Regions from separate parts of the Alkalibacterium sp. s-m-28 genome, predicted to be linked through region 2. Evidence: predicted binding sites of a transcription regulator. Region 2 holds the regulator's gene; each other region holds the start of a gene.
The links. The regulator HrcA, encoded in region 2, represses chaperone genes, less so after heat shock. The targets are predictions, from matches to a motif close to TTAGCACTCNNNNNNNNNGAGTGCTAA.
Positions count from the first base shown of each region.

Region 1: the regulator HrcA is predicted to act here: its motif matches at 4,045-4,071, upstream of groES (co-chaperone GroES).
Region 3: the regulator HrcA is predicted to act here: its motif matches at 2,657-2,683, upstream of ACYQ4S_RS10100 (Hsp20/alpha crystallin family protein).

Region 1 covers NZ_BAAGIQ010000016.1:6,505-12,241, reverse strand. The annotation lists gene ACYQ4S_RS03940 (ABC-F family ATP-binding cassette domain-containing protein) at 1-1,879, opposite strand, end outside; gene ACYQ4S_RS03935 (redox-sensing transcriptional repressor Rex) at 2,248-2,943, shown strand; gene ACYQ4S_RS03930 (DUF4305 domain-containing protein) at 2,999-3,208, opposite strand; gene ACYQ4S_RS03925 (CPBP family intramembrane glutamic endopeptidase) at 3,238-3,900, opposite strand; gene groES (co-chaperone GroES) at 4,134-4,418, shown strand; gene groL (chaperonin GroEL) at 4,471-5,737, shown strand, end outside.
Region 2 covers NZ_BAAGIQ010000001.1:78,249-83,985, reverse strand. The annotation lists gene rbfA (30S ribosome-binding factor RbfA) at 1-44, shown strand, start outside; gene truB (tRNA pseudouridine(55) synthase TruB) at 162-1,076, shown strand; gene ACYQ4S_RS00420 (bifunctional riboflavin kinase/FAD synthetase) at 1,089-2,045, shown strand; gene hrcA (heat-inducible transcriptional repressor HrcA) at 2,200-3,228, shown strand; gene grpE (nucleotide exchange factor GrpE) at 3,250-3,822, shown strand; gene dnaK (molecular chaperone DnaK) at 3,856-5,682, shown strand.
Region 3 covers NZ_BAAGIQ010000095.1:1,035-6,771, forward strand. The annotation lists gene ACYQ4S_RS10080 (Na-translocating system protein MpsC family protein) at 147-527, shown strand; gene ACYQ4S_RS10085 (sodium-dependent bicarbonate transport family permease) at 1,007-1,996, shown strand; gene ACYQ4S_RS10090 (P-II family nitrogen regulator) at 2,013-2,318, shown strand; gene ACYQ4S_RS10095 (DUF6671 family protein) at 2,377-2,574, shown strand; gene ACYQ4S_RS10100 (Hsp20/alpha crystallin family protein) at 2,719-3,165, shown strand; gene ACYQ4S_RS10105 (recombinase family protein) at 3,345-4,025, shown strand; gene ACYQ4S_RS10110 (HNH endonuclease) at 4,168-4,932, shown strand; gene ACYQ4S_RS10115 (transposase) at 5,405-5,737, shown strand, end outside.

The DNA of each region.
Region 1 (5,737 bases), on a different contig from region 2:
TAGATAACCGTTCTGTTTTGACACTGTCAGAGAAAGTTTCCGGCTGGCTGAGTTCGTGCTGAATCTTCAGCAGTGCAGCCTCCAAATCTTCGAGCTCCTTTTCGATTCGCTCAATTTCTCTAGTGAGTTTCCGCTCCTTTTTCTGACGCTCTTTCTGTGCTTCAAATGACAGTTTGGCGGTCTGGTCGGACGTGCTGTCTAAAGAGTGAGAACCAGTCGTGTCAGTAAGGTCACTTGAAGAATCGATGGACTCAATTGCCTCAAGTTCAGCCTTTTTCTGAAGGTAATAGTCATAATCACCTAAATAAAGTGTAGCTCCTTTTTCCGATAGTTCAATGACTTTTGTAGCCAGCCTGTTGATGAAGTAGCGGTCATGGGAGACGAATAGCAAAGTGCCTTCAAAATCGATCAGAGCATTCTCAAGTACTTCCTTTGAATCAATGTCCAGGTGGTTAGTCGGCTCATCAAGCAAGAGTGTATTGTTTTTTTCGAGAGCTAGTTTTGCCAGAGCAACTCTGGCTTTCTCGCCACCGCTTAAAGAAAAAATGGATTTATCGACGTCTTCCCCGCTGAATAGAAAGGATCCTAGCAAGGTTCGCACAGATTGCTCAGACAGCAGTGGATGGTCATCCCAGACCTCATCCAGTACAGACTTCTTGTCATTTAAAGTTGTCTGTTCCTGATCGTAATACCCCATATCGACTTTCGTTCCATACTTTATTTCTCCGCTGATTGAAGGAATCAATTTATAAAGTGTCTTCAGGAGAGTAGTTTTACCTACCCCGTTAGGACCTACCACTGCAATGGAATCTTCCTTGCGGATATCGAGATTGATATGTTCGGACAATGGAATCGAATCGTATCCGATTGTCAAATCAGCTGTCTGAAGCACGACCTGACCAGAAGTTCGTTCAGGAATGAACTGGAAATGCGCACTTTTTTCATCACCTTGAGGCTTGTCCAATGGATCCATCTTCTCAAGCTGTTTCCTTCTAGCCTGGGCTCTTTTCGTTGTAGAAGCACGGACCAGGTTGCGGTTAACAAAGTCTTCCAGTTTAGCCATTTTCTTCTGCTGCTTCTCGAAGACTTTCCATTCACGCTTGATTTTTTCAGCTTTCTGTTTCAGATAATTCGAATAGTTTCCCGGGTAATTTTCTACAGAGCCTCTACTGACTTCGTATATATTTTTGACGACTTTATCCAGAAAATACCGATCATGGGAAACAATGAGAAGAGCCTTGGAATAATTCTGGAGGTAACTTTCCAGCCATGATAATGTGTCTATATCCAAATGGTTGGTCGGCTCATCTAAAATAAGAAGGTCCTTTTTCTCAAGAAGAAGTTTGGCCAGCGCAAGTCGGGTTTTCTGCCCCCCTGACAAATTTGCTATAGGTGTATCATAATCTTCCGGGTAATATCGGAAGCCATGAAGTACTGAACGGATCTCGCTTTCGATGCCATACCCGTTATGTTCCCTGAATGACTGCTGCAGAAAATCATACCTGGACAAAAGATCCGTATAGCTATCAGACTGCTTATCGATAGAATCATCACTTAATTTATGCTCGATAGCATGCATTTCTCTTTCTATCTGTTTAATAGGTTCGGTTAGTTTATCCATCTCTTCCCAGATAGTCAGATCAGATTCCAGACCGGTATGCTGATCAAGATAGCCGATAGTACAGTTTTTTTTCTTATGAACGGTGCCTTCATCCGGTTCTTCTCTTCCAGAAAGGATGTTAAGAAGGGTCGTTTTACCGGCACCATTTCTACCCACCAGACCAATTCTGGCATTTTCCTTTATTTCCATGCTAACATTATCGAAAAGTGTTTCAGCACCGAAATGTCTTGCTATTTTTTGCGTGTGTAAAAGTATCATACTATTCCTCATTTTCTAACCTAGTCATCTGTCAATATCTAACAGTTTAGCATACAGGAGCAGGAATAAACTAGTCTAATTGAAAAACCTGCAAGGCTCAGACAGAGGACGATTTAGGCTTGTTCCCTTTTTTACATTCTCCGAAACTTGTTCAATAATAAACGATTAATTATTGAATATTATTGAAATATTTAACAAATTCAGACCCGATTTACTTTATTTTACTGGGATTAGTGGTATAATATAAAATGGTATCCTATGTAAGTTTGTGAATGAATACACAAGGTAAGAAAAGATACACCTTTGGAAAAGTTTGATAAGATCCAGAGAAGCTGTTTATTAAATGAATTGAGACGAGGAGAATGACAATGGCTGATAAGAAAATCCCGAAAGCTACTGCACGCAGACTGCCATTATATTACCGCTATTTGCGTTTCCTATACGAGGCAGGTAAAGAACGTGTGTCATCAGCTAAATTAAGTGAAGCAGTTAAAGTGGATAGTGCAACAATCAGACGTGATTTCTCGTATTTCGGAGCTTTAGGTAAAAGAGGCTACGGGTACGATGTAGAAGCTTTAATGAATTTTTTCAGTAAAACACTGAATCAGGACCGTTTGACCAATGTTGCATTGATTGGTGTCGGTAACCTTGGACAAGCCTTGCTAAACTATAATTTTCGCAGAAACAACAATATCCGTATCAGTGCCGGATTTGATGTGAAAGATGATTTGATTGGAACGATCCACCAGGGCGTACCTATTTACGATATCAATGAAATGGTCGATCAGCTTGAAATGCAGCAGATCGATGTAGCTATTCTCACGGTACCTTCTGAAATAGCTCAGGAGATGGCGGATAAACTGGTCAAAGGCGGAGTTAGAGGTATTATGAACTTCACCCCAATCCGTGTGACTGTGCCAAAAGAAGTCAGAGTACACAACGTTGACCTGACAAACGAATTGCAGACACTGATTTACTTCATCAATTATTACCAGGACTTTGATCAGAAGACTGAACCTGAAGAAGATGACAATCCCTTAAACGACTTATTTTATAATGAATAAAAAGAAAATCTTCAAAGCTGACCTTGATTGGGTCTGTAAGCTTTGAAGATTTTTTTTATTTGCTGTTATTTTTACTTTTTTTGATGCGAAGATACGCTGCAGCCATTCTTGTACCCTGTACAAAGTCTTTTGTAGCGAAGAGAGCAAATAAGAAAGAGAAAAAACCCCATCCACTGCTGTCGACTGAATCGATCGTAAAGAACATGAACAACAGGAAGAAAATATACTTAAATGCAATTTGAAACATGATTTGTTTTTCTGTCATTATAAATCCTTTCTACACTACTCGTCTTTTTAAGAAAAGTACAAGTTGATCAGGACAGCTGCCACATTCATCAGACAATGTGCCAGAATTGGTGTCCATATGTTTTTAGTTTTAAAGTACAACCAGGCAAAGACCAGTCCCATTGAAGAATACACTAGGAGCAGACCGTCAAAGTGAATGAATGCAAAGAGCAGTGAACTTATGACTGCAGCTCCAATGCCGCCAATCCGATCAATCAGAAGACCAAAAATTGCTTTTCTGAAAACAAATTCCTCCATTACTGGCCCTGCTACTCCAACTAGGAGAAGAAAGAACGGATAATTTCTAACCACTTCCATCAGAAACTGAGTGTTTTCAGACTCCATAGAAGAGCCCAGAAAGTTTACTTCAATAATACTTGCGAAGGACTGCACGACTATAGCGATAAACATCCCGATCAGCCCCCATAAGAGAATTCTGACAGGATTATGACTGAAACGCTCTTCGAATTCAAATCTCATCTGCTTTCTTCTCTCAATCACGATCATGCCTATAGCGCCTATTGCAAACAGCACCATGGAAGGGAGAAGAAACCCAACAATCCCTATGTCTTCAGGTAAGAAGAGAGGGATTACAGCAGAGACAAGCTGCACGGCAAGAAACAAGCTGATCATGTTAATAGCCGCTTTTTTATTTATTTCATTAACTGACATGTTGTTCATCCTTTAATTGATATTCCCACAATATATAGTAATTTAACACAAAAACCAGCCGTTTTCCACCGGGTAAATTTTTCAAAAAAAATTAAAGTTAGGACTTGCAAGAAATCACAGTTTTGAATATACTAGGTAATGTAGTTAGCACTCGGAGGTCGAGAGTGCTAACACTCACATCTCACTATATCTTTAGTGAAAAATTAAAACTACTATTTTGGAGGGATTGCATCATGTTAAAACCTTTAGGAAATCGTGTACTTCTTGAAGTGAAGAAAGAAGAAGAGAAAACTGCAAGCGGATTAGTTTTACCTGATTCAGCAAAAGAGAAGCCGCAGTCAGCAGTGGTTGTAGCTGTTGGAGACGGAAAACTTCTTGATAACGGAAGCCGAGCTGACGTATCAGTTTCTGTCGGCGATCAGGTTATCTTTGAAAAGTATGCCGGTTCTGAAATCAAGTATGAAGGAACCGATTATCTAGTAGTTAAAGATACAGACATTATTGCAATCGTTGACTAATTTGAACCACTGATTCATTAAAAAAAATAATATTGAAGGAGCGATTATTACCATGGCTAAAGAAATCAAATTTTCTGAAAATGCACGTGCAGCAATGCTGCGTGGCGTAGATAAACTAGCTGATACAGTTAAAGTGACATTGGGACCAAAAGGTAGAAATGTTATCTTGGACAAATCTTTCGGCGCACCTCAAATCACTAATGATGGGGTGACCATCGCAAAGGAAATTGAACTGGATGACAAATTCGAAAATATGGGTGCTCAGCTTGTTGCTGAAGTAGCAAGCAAAACAAACGATATCGCAGGTGACGGAACAACTACTGCGACTGTTCTAACCCAGGCAATCGTCAATGAAGGAATGAAAAACGTGACTGCAGGCGCTAACCCTGTAGGCATCCGTCGCGGAATCGAACTGGCAACTAAAAAAGCAGTCGAAGCTCTACATGACATCTCTACTAAAGTAGAAGACAAAGAGTCTATCGCGCAAATTGCTGCAATCTCATCTGGCGACGAAGAGATCGGTAAGTTGCTTGCAGATGCGATGGAACGTGTGGGAAGCGACGGCGTTATCACAATAGAGGAATCTCAAGGAATTGAAACTGAACTGGATGTTGTTGAAGGAATGCAGTTCGATCGCGGCTACCTGTCTCAGTACATGGTAACGGATAACGAGAAAATGGAAGCAAACTTGGATAATCCTTACATTCTGATTACAGACAAGAAGATTTCTTCAGTACAGGAAATCCTTCCTGTTCTTGAAAATATCATGCAGCAGAATCGTCCACTTCTGATCATTGCAGACGATATCGAAGGAGAAGCACTGCCTACACTTGTATTGAACAAGATTCGCGGAACGCTTAACGTTGTAGCTGTTAAAGCGCCGGGATTCGGTGACCGTCGTAAAGGTATGCTGGAAGACATCGCTATTTTGACAAACGGAACAGTCATCACAAGTGATCTTGGGCTGGACCTTAAAGATGTGACGATCGATCAGCTGGGTACTGCAGGAAAAGTTGTTGTAACTAAAGACCACACAACTGTTGTTGAAGGTGCTGGCGAAAAAGAGAACATCGAACAGCGTGTGGCGATGCTTCGTGCTCAAGCTGAAGAAACAAACTCTGAATTCGACCGTGAAAAACTGCAGGAACGCATTGCTAAAATGGCAGGCGGCGTTGCAGTCATTAAAGTCGGAGCAGCGACTGAAACTGAAATTAAAGAACGTAAACTGCGTATCGAAGATGCATTGAATGCTGCACGTGCTGCAGTTGAAGAAGGTGTCATCGCCGGTGGTGGAACAGCTTATATCAACATTCTGGATA
Region 2 (5,737 bases):
TCGACTCACTTCTCAATCAAATAAAAAAAGAACATGAGGAATAAGTTTCTCTAACCAAATAAGCGATCGACTGAGCAGTAAAGAAGAGAATCTTTGTTTTTAAACATCGATTCTCTTTTCTTTTGCCAGTACATAAACAAGCAGGTCAGAAGGAGGAAATCATGGAAGGGATACTGCCTATATGGAAAGAAGCAGGAATGACCAGTCATGACGTGGTATTCAAGCTGAGAAAGATTTTAAAGACAAAAAAGGTGGGCCATTCCGGAACCTTGGATCCAGATGTGGACGGGGTACTTCCAGTAGCAATAGGAAAAGCCACTAAAATGATCGAGTACATGATGGACTCTGACAAGATCTATACAGGAGAAATTACACTGGGTTACTCGACTACGACTGAAGACCGCTCCGGCGAGATTGTCGACACGAGACCAGTTACAGAAGGTGTTTCTCGCGAGTCAATCGATGCGGCGCTTGCTGCGCTGACCGGGGAGATTGAACAGACCCCTCCAATGTATTCCGCAGTTAAAGTCAACGGAAAAAGACTTTATGAGTATGCCAGAAAAGGGATCGAAGTCGAACGTCCGACACGGACTATTGAGGTGCATGATTATCAGAGGACGTCAGATCCAGTATTTGATGAAAAGGAACAGACTTTAAGTTTCACTTTTGAAGTCCGTTGCGGAAAAGGGACATATGTGCGTACATTAGCCGTAGATTTAGGCCAGGCCCTGGGTTATCCCTCGCACATGTCTCAGCTTACACGTATCTCCAGCGGCGGCTATTCCAGCGAACAGGCCTTAACTTTAGCTGAGGTAAAGCAGCTTATGGAAGACGATAAATTAGACGAGGCGCTGTTTCCACTGGAGAGTGCGCTGACCGAAATAAAGAAACACGACCTTACGGATGAAGAATATGCTAAGGTCAAGAATGGTGCACTACTGGATAAAGCAGACTATATACTGGATGAATCCGACCGACTTGTTTTTATGAAAGAGAACAAAGCGGTTGCTATTTATGGCTCACATCCAAGTAAAAGTCAGTTTATCAAACCGATAAAAGTCTTACGAAATGAATAGTAGGTGGAACTCATGGAAATAATTAACATTCATCACCCATATGATAAAAAAGATATATACTCTGGCGATATCGTTCTGATCCTGGGTTTCTTTGATGGAGTGCACCGTGGACATCAGGCCGTCATTAAAAAAGGCGTACAGATAGCTGCTCAAAAAGGAATGAAATCGGCAGTCATGACATTCAACAGACACCCGGCTTTCGTTTACCGCAGCTTCGATCCGGATAAGCATAATTATCTGACCCCGCTAAATCGAAAAGAAAAGATCATGGAAAATTTAGGCGTTGATATCCTCTATGAAGTCGATTTCACGTCCAGTTTCGGCCGCTTATCACCACAGGAGTTTGTAGATGAATATATCGTAAACTGGCATGCTAAAATCGTCGTTGCCGGGTTTGATTATACTTACGGCAAAGCCCACTTAGCCAATATGGATACCTTGCATGAGTATGCAGATGGGCGCTTTGATATTATTAAAGTTGAAAAAATGCAGGATGAACGGGACAAAATCAGTTCGACTCGCATCAGACGCTATATTGGTGAAGGACAAATCGAACGCGCGAACAATCTACTGGGATACGTCTATGAAACCAGCGGCTTCGTGATTCACGGGGATGCCAGAGGAAGAGATCTCGGCTATCCTACGGCAAATATCTATCCACACCCGTACGTCATGGTGCCTAAACGTGGCGTCTATGCTGTCAGAATGCTTGTCAATGAAAAATGGCATGACGGCATGGCTTCTATAGGTTATAATCCGACATTCGGTCATCGGCCGAGCTATTCGATCGAAGTCCATCTCTTTGACTACAGCGAAGAAATATACGGTGAGGATGTTTCTATTAAATGGGTCTCGTATCTGAGAGACGAAATCAAGTTCGATTCTGTCGATGCTCTTATTGAAAGACTGGACCAGGACGAGATAGAAGCAAGGGATTGTTTGGCAAAGGTCAAAATAAATCAGATTTAATTGTTGACAGACAAGTGTCTATTTGATAAATTATAAATGTGTTAGCACTCGGTTTGTTCGAGTGCTAATTTAATGAATGAATTGAAGCGGTGTGAGTGTTCAGCTAGTAAACCATTACGTTTGAAGTCTGTCTTCGTGCCAAGGAGTGATGCACATGTTGACAAAGAGGCAAATAAATATACTTGATGCTCTCATCAGACTCTATACGTCTACAGGGCATCCAATCGGGTCGAAAACAATCATGACTGAAACGGCTATCGATGCCAGTTCCGCAACAATCAGAAATGAACTGAGCTTTCTTGAAAAACTTGGATTCATCCAGAAAACTCATTCGTCTTCAGGACGTGTTCCGTCGATGAAAGGGTACCGGTATTACATCGATCATCTCGTGAAACCTCAGGAAGTAGCGAAGGACAAGCTGCAGATCATTAATGAAGTCCTTGGTAATCATGTCAGGCAGATGGATGATATCATGAATCAGTCAGCCAAGCTGCTGTCCGACTTGACCAGTTATACTGCGATCGTTCTTGGGCCGAAAGCCGAGTCCAGTCGCCTGACCGGATTCAGACTGGTTGCCTTGAATGATAATCTGATCATGGCAATCGTTCAGACAGATGGCGGACTGATCGAGAATAAAGTCTTCAGACTGCCGAAACCGATCGATGAGTCTGGTCTGGTCAAAGTGGCCAATATATTCAATCAGCATCTGGTCGGCCTGCCTTTAATGGAGGTCGCTAGAAAACTGGAACAGGATATTCCGTTCTTGATCAGAAAGTATGCGTCCAATGCGATGGATATGTATCTGTCGCTTGAATCGGCGTTCAATGCTTCTGCAGAAGACCGTTATCATGTTTCCGGCAAGATGAATCTGCTGGATTTCACTGAAGATATGGACAAACAGCAGCTTAAATCCTTATATTCTCTACTGGACAATAAAGGAAACCTCAATGTGCTGATCGATCCGATTCATGAAGATTTCGTCGTGAAGATAGGTGACGAATTCGACAACGAACTGTTTACCAACTTCAGTCTGGTGACCGCAGCATATCAGGTCAGCGGCCATGGCCGAGGGATACTTGCCGTGTTAGGTCCGACCAGCATGTCCTACGATGAGACATTCGGCGTGCTGGATGTATTCAGAAAACAGCTGACACACACATTATTAAATTACTACCTGGAATAATAAGGAAAAGAGGAATGTCACGTGGATGAAAAAGATGAAAAAGAGTTGAATGAAGACGTATCGTCAAAACAGGAAGAAACAGCTGACGAAGACGTTCAGCTTGAAAACGATGATCAGTCCACAGAAGAAGAGAGCAGCGGCTCTTCTGAACTGGAAGAAAAGCAGAAAGAACTGGACGACATGACAGACAGGTATTATCGTCTTCAGGCAGAACTGGCAAACATCCGCAGACGTAATCAGCGGGACCGCGAAGATCTTCTTCGCTACAGCTCACAGTCTCTGGCGAAAGAACTGCTTCCTGCACTGGACAATATCGAACGTGCTCTGAGTATCGAAGTCGATACTGAAGCAGGGGAGAACCTGAAAAAAGGTATTGAGATGGTATACAACAGCCTTCAGCAGGCGTTTGAAAAACAAGGCATCGAAGTGATCGATCCAGTTGGGGAACCATTTGATCCTAACTATCACGAAGCTTATACGCAGGTGCCGGCAAATGAAGGCCAGGGCAGCAATGAAGTGGCCCAGGTGTTTGAAAAAGGCTATAAACTGCACGATCGTGTATTACGTGCAGCCAAAGTATCAGTTACATTATAAAAAATTCTATAGAAAGCAAAAGGTGATTTGAATATGGGTAAAGTAATCGGAATCGACTTAGGAACAACAAACTCAGCTGTTTCTGTCCTTGAAGGCGGAGAAGCTAAAATTATTCCTAATAAAGAAGGAAACCGTACAACACCATCTGTTGTATCATTTAAAAATGGAGAAATTCAAGTAGGGGAAGTGGCTAAGCGTCAGGCTATCACAAACCCGAACACTGTCATCTCTATCAAACGTCACATGGGTGAAGATTTTAAAGTTGAAGCTGAAGGCAAGACGTATACTCCTCAGCAGGTGTCAGCATTCATTCTTCAGCACCTGAAAGATTATGCAGAAGACTACCTCGGTGAAGACGTAACTAACGCAGTCATCACTGTTCCTGCATACTTCAATGATTCACAGCGTCAGGCTACAAAAGATGCTGGTAAAATAGCAGGTTTAGAAGTTGACCGTATCGTAAACGAACCGACTGCTGCTTCACTTGCTTATGGTCTGGATAAAGTAGATAAAGACGAAAAAATCCTGGTATTTGACTTAGGTGGCGGAACATTCGATGTATCTATCCTTGAACTGGGAGACGGCGTATTCGAAGTTATGGCAACTGCCGGAGACAACCACTTGGGTGGAGACGACTTTGACGAAAAAATCATCGACTATCTAGTTGCTGAATTCAAGAAAGAAAACGGCGTTGACTTAAGTAAAGATAAAATGGCTCTTCAGCGTCTGAAAGATGCAGCTGAAAAAGCTAAAAAAGATTTGTCAGGTGTATCTTCTACACAAATTAGCTTGCCATTCATAAGTGCAGGAGAATCAGGTCCATTGCACCTTGAAATGACTCTGACGCGTGCCAAGTTCGACGAAATCACTGATGACCTGGTAACACGTACGAAGAATCCTGTTCGTCAGGCACTTAAAGATGCAGGACTATCCAAATCTGACATAGACGAGGTCATCCTTGTTGGAGGATCAACACGTATTCCAGCTGTTGTTGAAGCTGTTAAAGCTGAAACAGGAAAAGAGCCTAACCGTTCTGTAAACCCTGATGAAGTTGTTGCTATGGGGGCAGCTGTCCAAGGTGGAGTTATTTCAGGAGAAGTAAAAGACATCGTTCTACTTGACGTAACCCCTCTATCATTAGGAATCGAAACAATGGGCGGAGTATTTACTAAACTGATTGAGAGAAATACTACGATCCCAACAAGTAAATCTCAAGTATTCTCTACTGCTGCAGACAACCAGCCTGCGGTTGACGTACACGTGCTTCAAGGTGAGCGTCCAATGGCTAAAGACAACAAAACACTTGGCCGTTTCCAGCTGACGGATATTCCACCAGCACCACGTGGTGTGCCTCAAATCGAAGTTTCATTCGATATCGACAAGAACGGTATTGTAAATGTTTCTGCTAAAGATTTGGGAACAGGTAAAGAACAGAAAATCACAATCAAATCTTCATCTGGTCTTTCTGAAGAAGAAATTGAGCGTATGGTGAAAGAAGCAGAAGAAAACGCTGAAGCAGACAAAAAACGTAAAGAAGAAGTTGAACTGCGTAATGAAGCTGACCAGCTTGTCTTCCAGATTGACAAGACTTTGAAAGAGCTCGAAGGTAAAGCTGACGAAGCGGACATCAAGAAAGCTGAGGAAGCTCGTGACGAGCTGAAAACTGCACTTGAAAACGATGATATTGATGAAATCAAGACGAAGCGTGACGCACTGAATGAAATCGTTCAGGAAATGTCAGTCAAACTATACGAACAGGCTGCAGCTCAGCAGGCGGAAGCTGAAGGAGCAGAAGGCGATGTTCAGACAGACGACAACGTTGTCGATGCAGACTTTGAAGAAGTAGACGACGAAGAATAATTGAAGTAAGATTAGAAGAGAAGAAAGCACTTTTAAAGCACCACAAACAAGTGCT
Region 3 (5,737 bases), on a different contig from region 2:
AGGTTGCTCAATATAAGTACAATTATCAAATGTATTAGCATTAAGATAATAATTAATTGTCTGTATGAAAATACGGTTAGGGTTTTGTTGCTTAGATTGAAACAAATCGGTATGTCACCCTTAATATATGGTGATAGGAAATACCCTTGATAGGAGGAACAACCATAACAAAAGGTCAATTAGAAGCAGAAATAAGCAAGGCATTAACACTGTGGGAGAAGGATTTTCTAGGACGAGGATCCGTAACAGTGAAAACTGACATTTTAAGGGATATGGTCATTGTTGTTCTAAGAGGAATATTAACACCTGCAGAATATAAGGTTTGCCAAACATCAGAAGGAATATTATCTATTAAGAAAGTTCGAGCAGATCTAGTAGAAGCAGGTCGAGATATGTTAGGTGAAATAATAAAAGAAAAAACAGGGGAAGAAGTAATAACATTTCATACGGACATCAGTACAAAAACCGGTGAACGGGTTATGATCTTTAAATTATCTGGCGATTTAGAGAAAAAACTAATGTCTTAGAAAAAATAATAGTAGGGAGATCTACAAAGGCCCATTTTGGATGAAATAGTGGGTAAGTTGAGGATAAACCGACTTTTTTCTAGCGTAAGGCAGTTATACCACTATAAATGTGGATACTGTACCTTGCTAGAAAAAGTCGGTTTTTTGCTTAGGTACTCTATACAACAAACACCACTAAGAGTATGACACAATATCTCAAATACTTTTACAAAAGCCAGGGTATAAGCACTTAATATAATGAAAGGAGGTGTACTACTGTCCCTATAATTTACAATTATATTGTAATGAAAATTATGAACATAAAGGTAAGTTGATAGACAAATGAAAGGTGGAATACACCAGTCAAATGTGGGTCAGCATCCATGGCTACTACCTCAAAATTAGTAATATGATGTTGACCTTATTTTTGCGCATGTAATTAATTATAATTTATTAATGAAAAAATAAGTTTTAAAAATAATGGTGAGGTGTTAAGTAAGATGATTTCTTTAGAATTTGCATTTAGCAACATGTTATCTCCAGCAATATTATTTTTTATATTAGGAGTTATAGCGGTATCAGTTAAATCTGATCTTGAAATACCTGATTCAATTGGATCAGCAATAACATTATATATTTTAATATCCATAGGATTACAGAGTGGAGTAGCAGTGAGTAAAACAGGGATACTAGGAGTAGTAATACCTGCTTTATCCGCAATAATTATGGGTATTTTAATTACAACTGTAGTATACTATATAATGTCAAAAATAGGATTTGATCCAGAAAATGCAGGATCCATAGCAGGACATTATGGAGCATGTAATAGTGTAACCATTATAACAGTTTTGGTTTTTTTAGAGCAAATGGGAGCTAGCTATGAGGAATTTGTGCCTGCCTTGTACCCTTTTATGGATACAGCAGCTTTACTTACCGGTATTGTTCTAGGTCGTGTTGGTTTAAAGAAAAGATCTGTTGAAGTAGAAAAAGGTGAATATAATATAAGAGATATATTGCGTACATCTTTAACAGCTAAATCAACATTATTAATTTTTGGTGGCTTTCTAATTGGATTAATATCAGGTGTTGAAGGAACGAAAAGTCTCATGCCTTTCTATGATAATATTTTTGAGGGAATTTTCACAATTTTTATGCTTGATATAGGAATACTTTCCGGTTCAAGAATCTTTGAACTAAAAAGTGTTAAGCCAGTTACATTGGTGTTAGCAATTATTCTCCCGCCATTACAGGCTTTTATGGCAATAATATTAGCTACTTTTATTGGCTTAAGTCCAGGAGGAGCAACTGTGTTTGCAGCATTGGCTGGTGGAGCATCCTTTATATCTGCACCGGCAGTAATGAGAAGTACCTTTCCGGATGCCAACCCCTCTTTGGCTATTGGAATGAGTCTAGGGATTATTTTTCCCTTTAATATTTTAATAGGAATCCCCCTTTACTATCAAATAGCAAATATAATTTCAAATTTATAGATGGAGGTGTACCAACATGTTGAAAAGTGCTGAGAAAATTATTATAATAACTGAAAGAATAATCTGTTCTCGTATAATAGAATATTTAGAGTCTTTAGGTATTAAAGCTTATACCATTTATCAGAATGTTTCTGGACAAGGTGAAAGAGGTATGAGATCAATATCTGGAGGACTTAGTAGATTTGGTGAAAATATAAGAATAGAAATTATAATAGAGAATGAAGAAGAGGCTATAGCTGTAGCTGAAAAGATATACAATAAATATTTGTCTTCAAAATATGCGGGGATAGTCTATATAGAAGATATTCGAGTAATTAAGTAATGGGTAAGAAAGCCATTATATGTATGAGAGAAGTTCAACTACCGGAGATATAGAGCGTATGGGAAATCAATTTGAAGCTGCAAGACATAAGGCAATTGGAGCTATGGATTTATGTGGTAAAACCTTAGCCTTTGCCAGTGAAGGTTCCTTTGGTCTCCATCCTTTTATGCCTTTCGTTCCATTTAATCGGGAAATAGTACTATTAGTTGATAAAGAGAATGATCTAGAAATCAGTGGTATGGCAACTACAGCATAAAAAAAAAGGCATAAAAAAAATAAGTAAAAAAACAAAAAAACTATTGACAGATTTTGAAAAGTGGTGTATATCTAAATTAGAGTTAGCACTCAACGACAGAGAGTGCTAATGATGAGAATAAAAACAAGTAAAGGAGTGGTTATTATGGCAGGATTAATTCCATTCAACAGAAAACGAAATGATGTAATGAATACTGGTTTTGAAGATTTTTCCAACATGATTGATGACTTTTTTACAGGTAGCTGGCCATTGCAAAGAAGTTTAGCGGCAGATACATTTAAGATTGACATTCAGGATAATGATACAGAGTACACAATTGAAGCAGAACTTCCAGGAGTAAAGAAAGAAGATGTAGAGATTACGCTTAACGAAGGAAGACTTAACATTTCAGTGAAAAAAGAAGAAGTTTCTGAAGATAAAAACAAAAAATATATTCATCGTGAAAGAAAATATGCTCAGATGTCACGAAGCATATTCCTTGCAGATGCCAATGAAGAAAGTGTTCAGGCAAAACTAGAAGAAGGTGTGTTGACAATTAAGGTACCTAAAAAGGAACAGGTCGACACCTCTAAACGCATCATGATCGAGTAATGAAAGACAGTACATTAGCACACTGGCACAACAACATGCCGGTGTGCTAATGCTTTTTAATTGAGAAACAGTAGCGTAAGTTCATTGGTATAAACATCTGAATTAATATAGAATAAAATATAGGTGGAAATCAATGGTATTAAAGATGTAAGTGGTTACTTATTGATACATACATAGATATTGCCTCAGGGAAAGCGAAGTCTAACCGCAAAACATTTCATCGTCTAATTAAAGATTGTGAAGCAAAAAATATAGAAATTGTGATAACAAAAAACATTAGCAGGTTTGGCCGAGATAGCGTTGAAGTGCTTGAAGGGTTGAATAAGCTAAGAGTGCTTGGAGTTCGTGTCATATTTGAACTAGAAGGACTCGATAGAGCTGATACAGATAGTGCCTTGATGATTTCAATTATCGAATCGATTGCACAAGCCGAAAACGAATCTCGTAGTGAAAATATTAAATGGGATTATAGACGTCTTGCGGCACAAGGCACATCAAAATTATATAACCGAAAATGTTACGATTATGAAAATGATACAGATGGAGTACTGATCATTAAGGAAGATGTAGCTAAAAATGTCCGAATAATTTTTGAACTGTATTTGCGCGGGTTTAGTATTATTGGTATAAAGCGAGAGTTAGAAAAACTAGGAATAAAAACCCCAACCGGAAAAGAAAATTGGTGCAAAAGAACAATTGATGTTATGCTAAGCAATGAGAAATATATCGGTGTTGTTAGGCTACTTAATGCGGGAGAACACCAAGACATTATGTTTCAGAAAATAACCATCCAGCAATTATTTCAAAAGAATAATTTGAAGCGGTACAAGAGGAAAAGAAAAATAGAAGTGATGTTGTAAAAGGGAAAAATGGGATGAAACGGAAATAAAAAAAGTATAGTTCCAAAAGACGGATTGATTAATAAACTAGTTGTTTTAAGAGTTTTTGGATAGCTAAGTTTACTATGCAAATTGAGAATGCAAAAAATGGTAGGTGATTGATATGCAAAAAGGATTAGATTACTATCCAACAAATGCAAAAAATTGTACTGTCGATGAGTGGATACAGATGTTACAAGAGAAAGACTGTTTTACTCCTGTCTTGCTTGAAGCCATCTATGCCTTAGTGGTTGAAATGGGTGGTAAAGGATCCGCCAAACTAATATCAGAAATAACTGGACGTCCATATCAAGTATATAATTCATCTATGGCTCAAACAGTTAAACGGCTAAGAAAAAAAGGTTATACATTTGTAGCTGATGTAAGGAAAAACAGTAAAAAGGAAAGGTACTGGAGTCATTTTTTTAAGGGATATTATGAGAAGGAACTATTTATTTGGGAAGTGAAAGATTCTTTACAAGAAGCATTTATGATATACAGTAGAAAGTTTGATAGGATCGATGCTTGGACTTATGATAATGAAATAGCAAATGAGTATGAAACTGTCGAAGGAATGAGACGCCATCGTATTCATTATCAAATTGAACGTAATCCAGAAATAATAAATATTGCAAAGAAGGAATTTCTTAAAAGGCATGGGGAACTTTTTTGTGAAGCGTGTAACTTTTCATTCAAGAAAATATATGAGATTGATTTTATTGAAGCACATCATATTTTACCACTATATATGGGAAAAAGGATGACTAGAAAGTTAGACTTAATTATGCTTTGTGCAAATTGTCATCGTGCAGTACATAATAAGAAGTGGAATGATAAACCGATAGATATTTTTTTAGAATACATGAAAAACAAATTGATGAAATATTAATTCACATTAAATAACCTAATCAAAAAAAATAGTGAATCACTAGTGTTGCATTAAATATTTACCTGTTCAATGACATAAAAAAATCCTTTATATGAGTACTTGAATGACTTATCGAAGACCAATACAAAGGATCTATGAACGGATAAGTATAAAATAAAAATGGTTTTCGTATATTAAATTAGAACAATTAAGCTTAGATTCTCGTCAAGCCATTGAACAATTTGATCGTTATGCAAAGAAATTGACATTTAAGAAAGTAATAAAGCTCTTTCTGTATACCGTTAACGATGAAACAGAAAGTTTACGACACCTAGACCAATAACATGTTAATCCGAATTTGAAAAAAGTAATGTGGATAGTCTCTATCAGTTACTTTCAGCTTTCTCGTGCCCTACGGGCACTTGAACCAAATGTATTACTGGAGATTTTTTATCATTTACTTTCTCTTATGCATAAAAAGACGAAGGTACATGTGCAAGGCCATCTAGACGTTCCTAAAGGAACGGGTATTATCAGTGATCAATTGGTTCAATTGGGCAGTCAAGTCTACTTGACGAGTCTCTTTCGACTTGTGACGATAGAGAGAAAGCAGCAAGTCAATTTAAGAATTATCACCAACCGCATGGATGTATCAGCTGAAGAGATTAGTAAAATGTATCAATCACGGTGGCAAATCGAGCTCTTTTTCAAGCATATCAAGCAACACATGACGATTAAAAACTACTTTTCAAAGTCAGAAGAAGGTGTAGAAAATCAAGTCATACTGGCACTGATTGTCTATTTACTGACCTTGCTCATCAAGCTT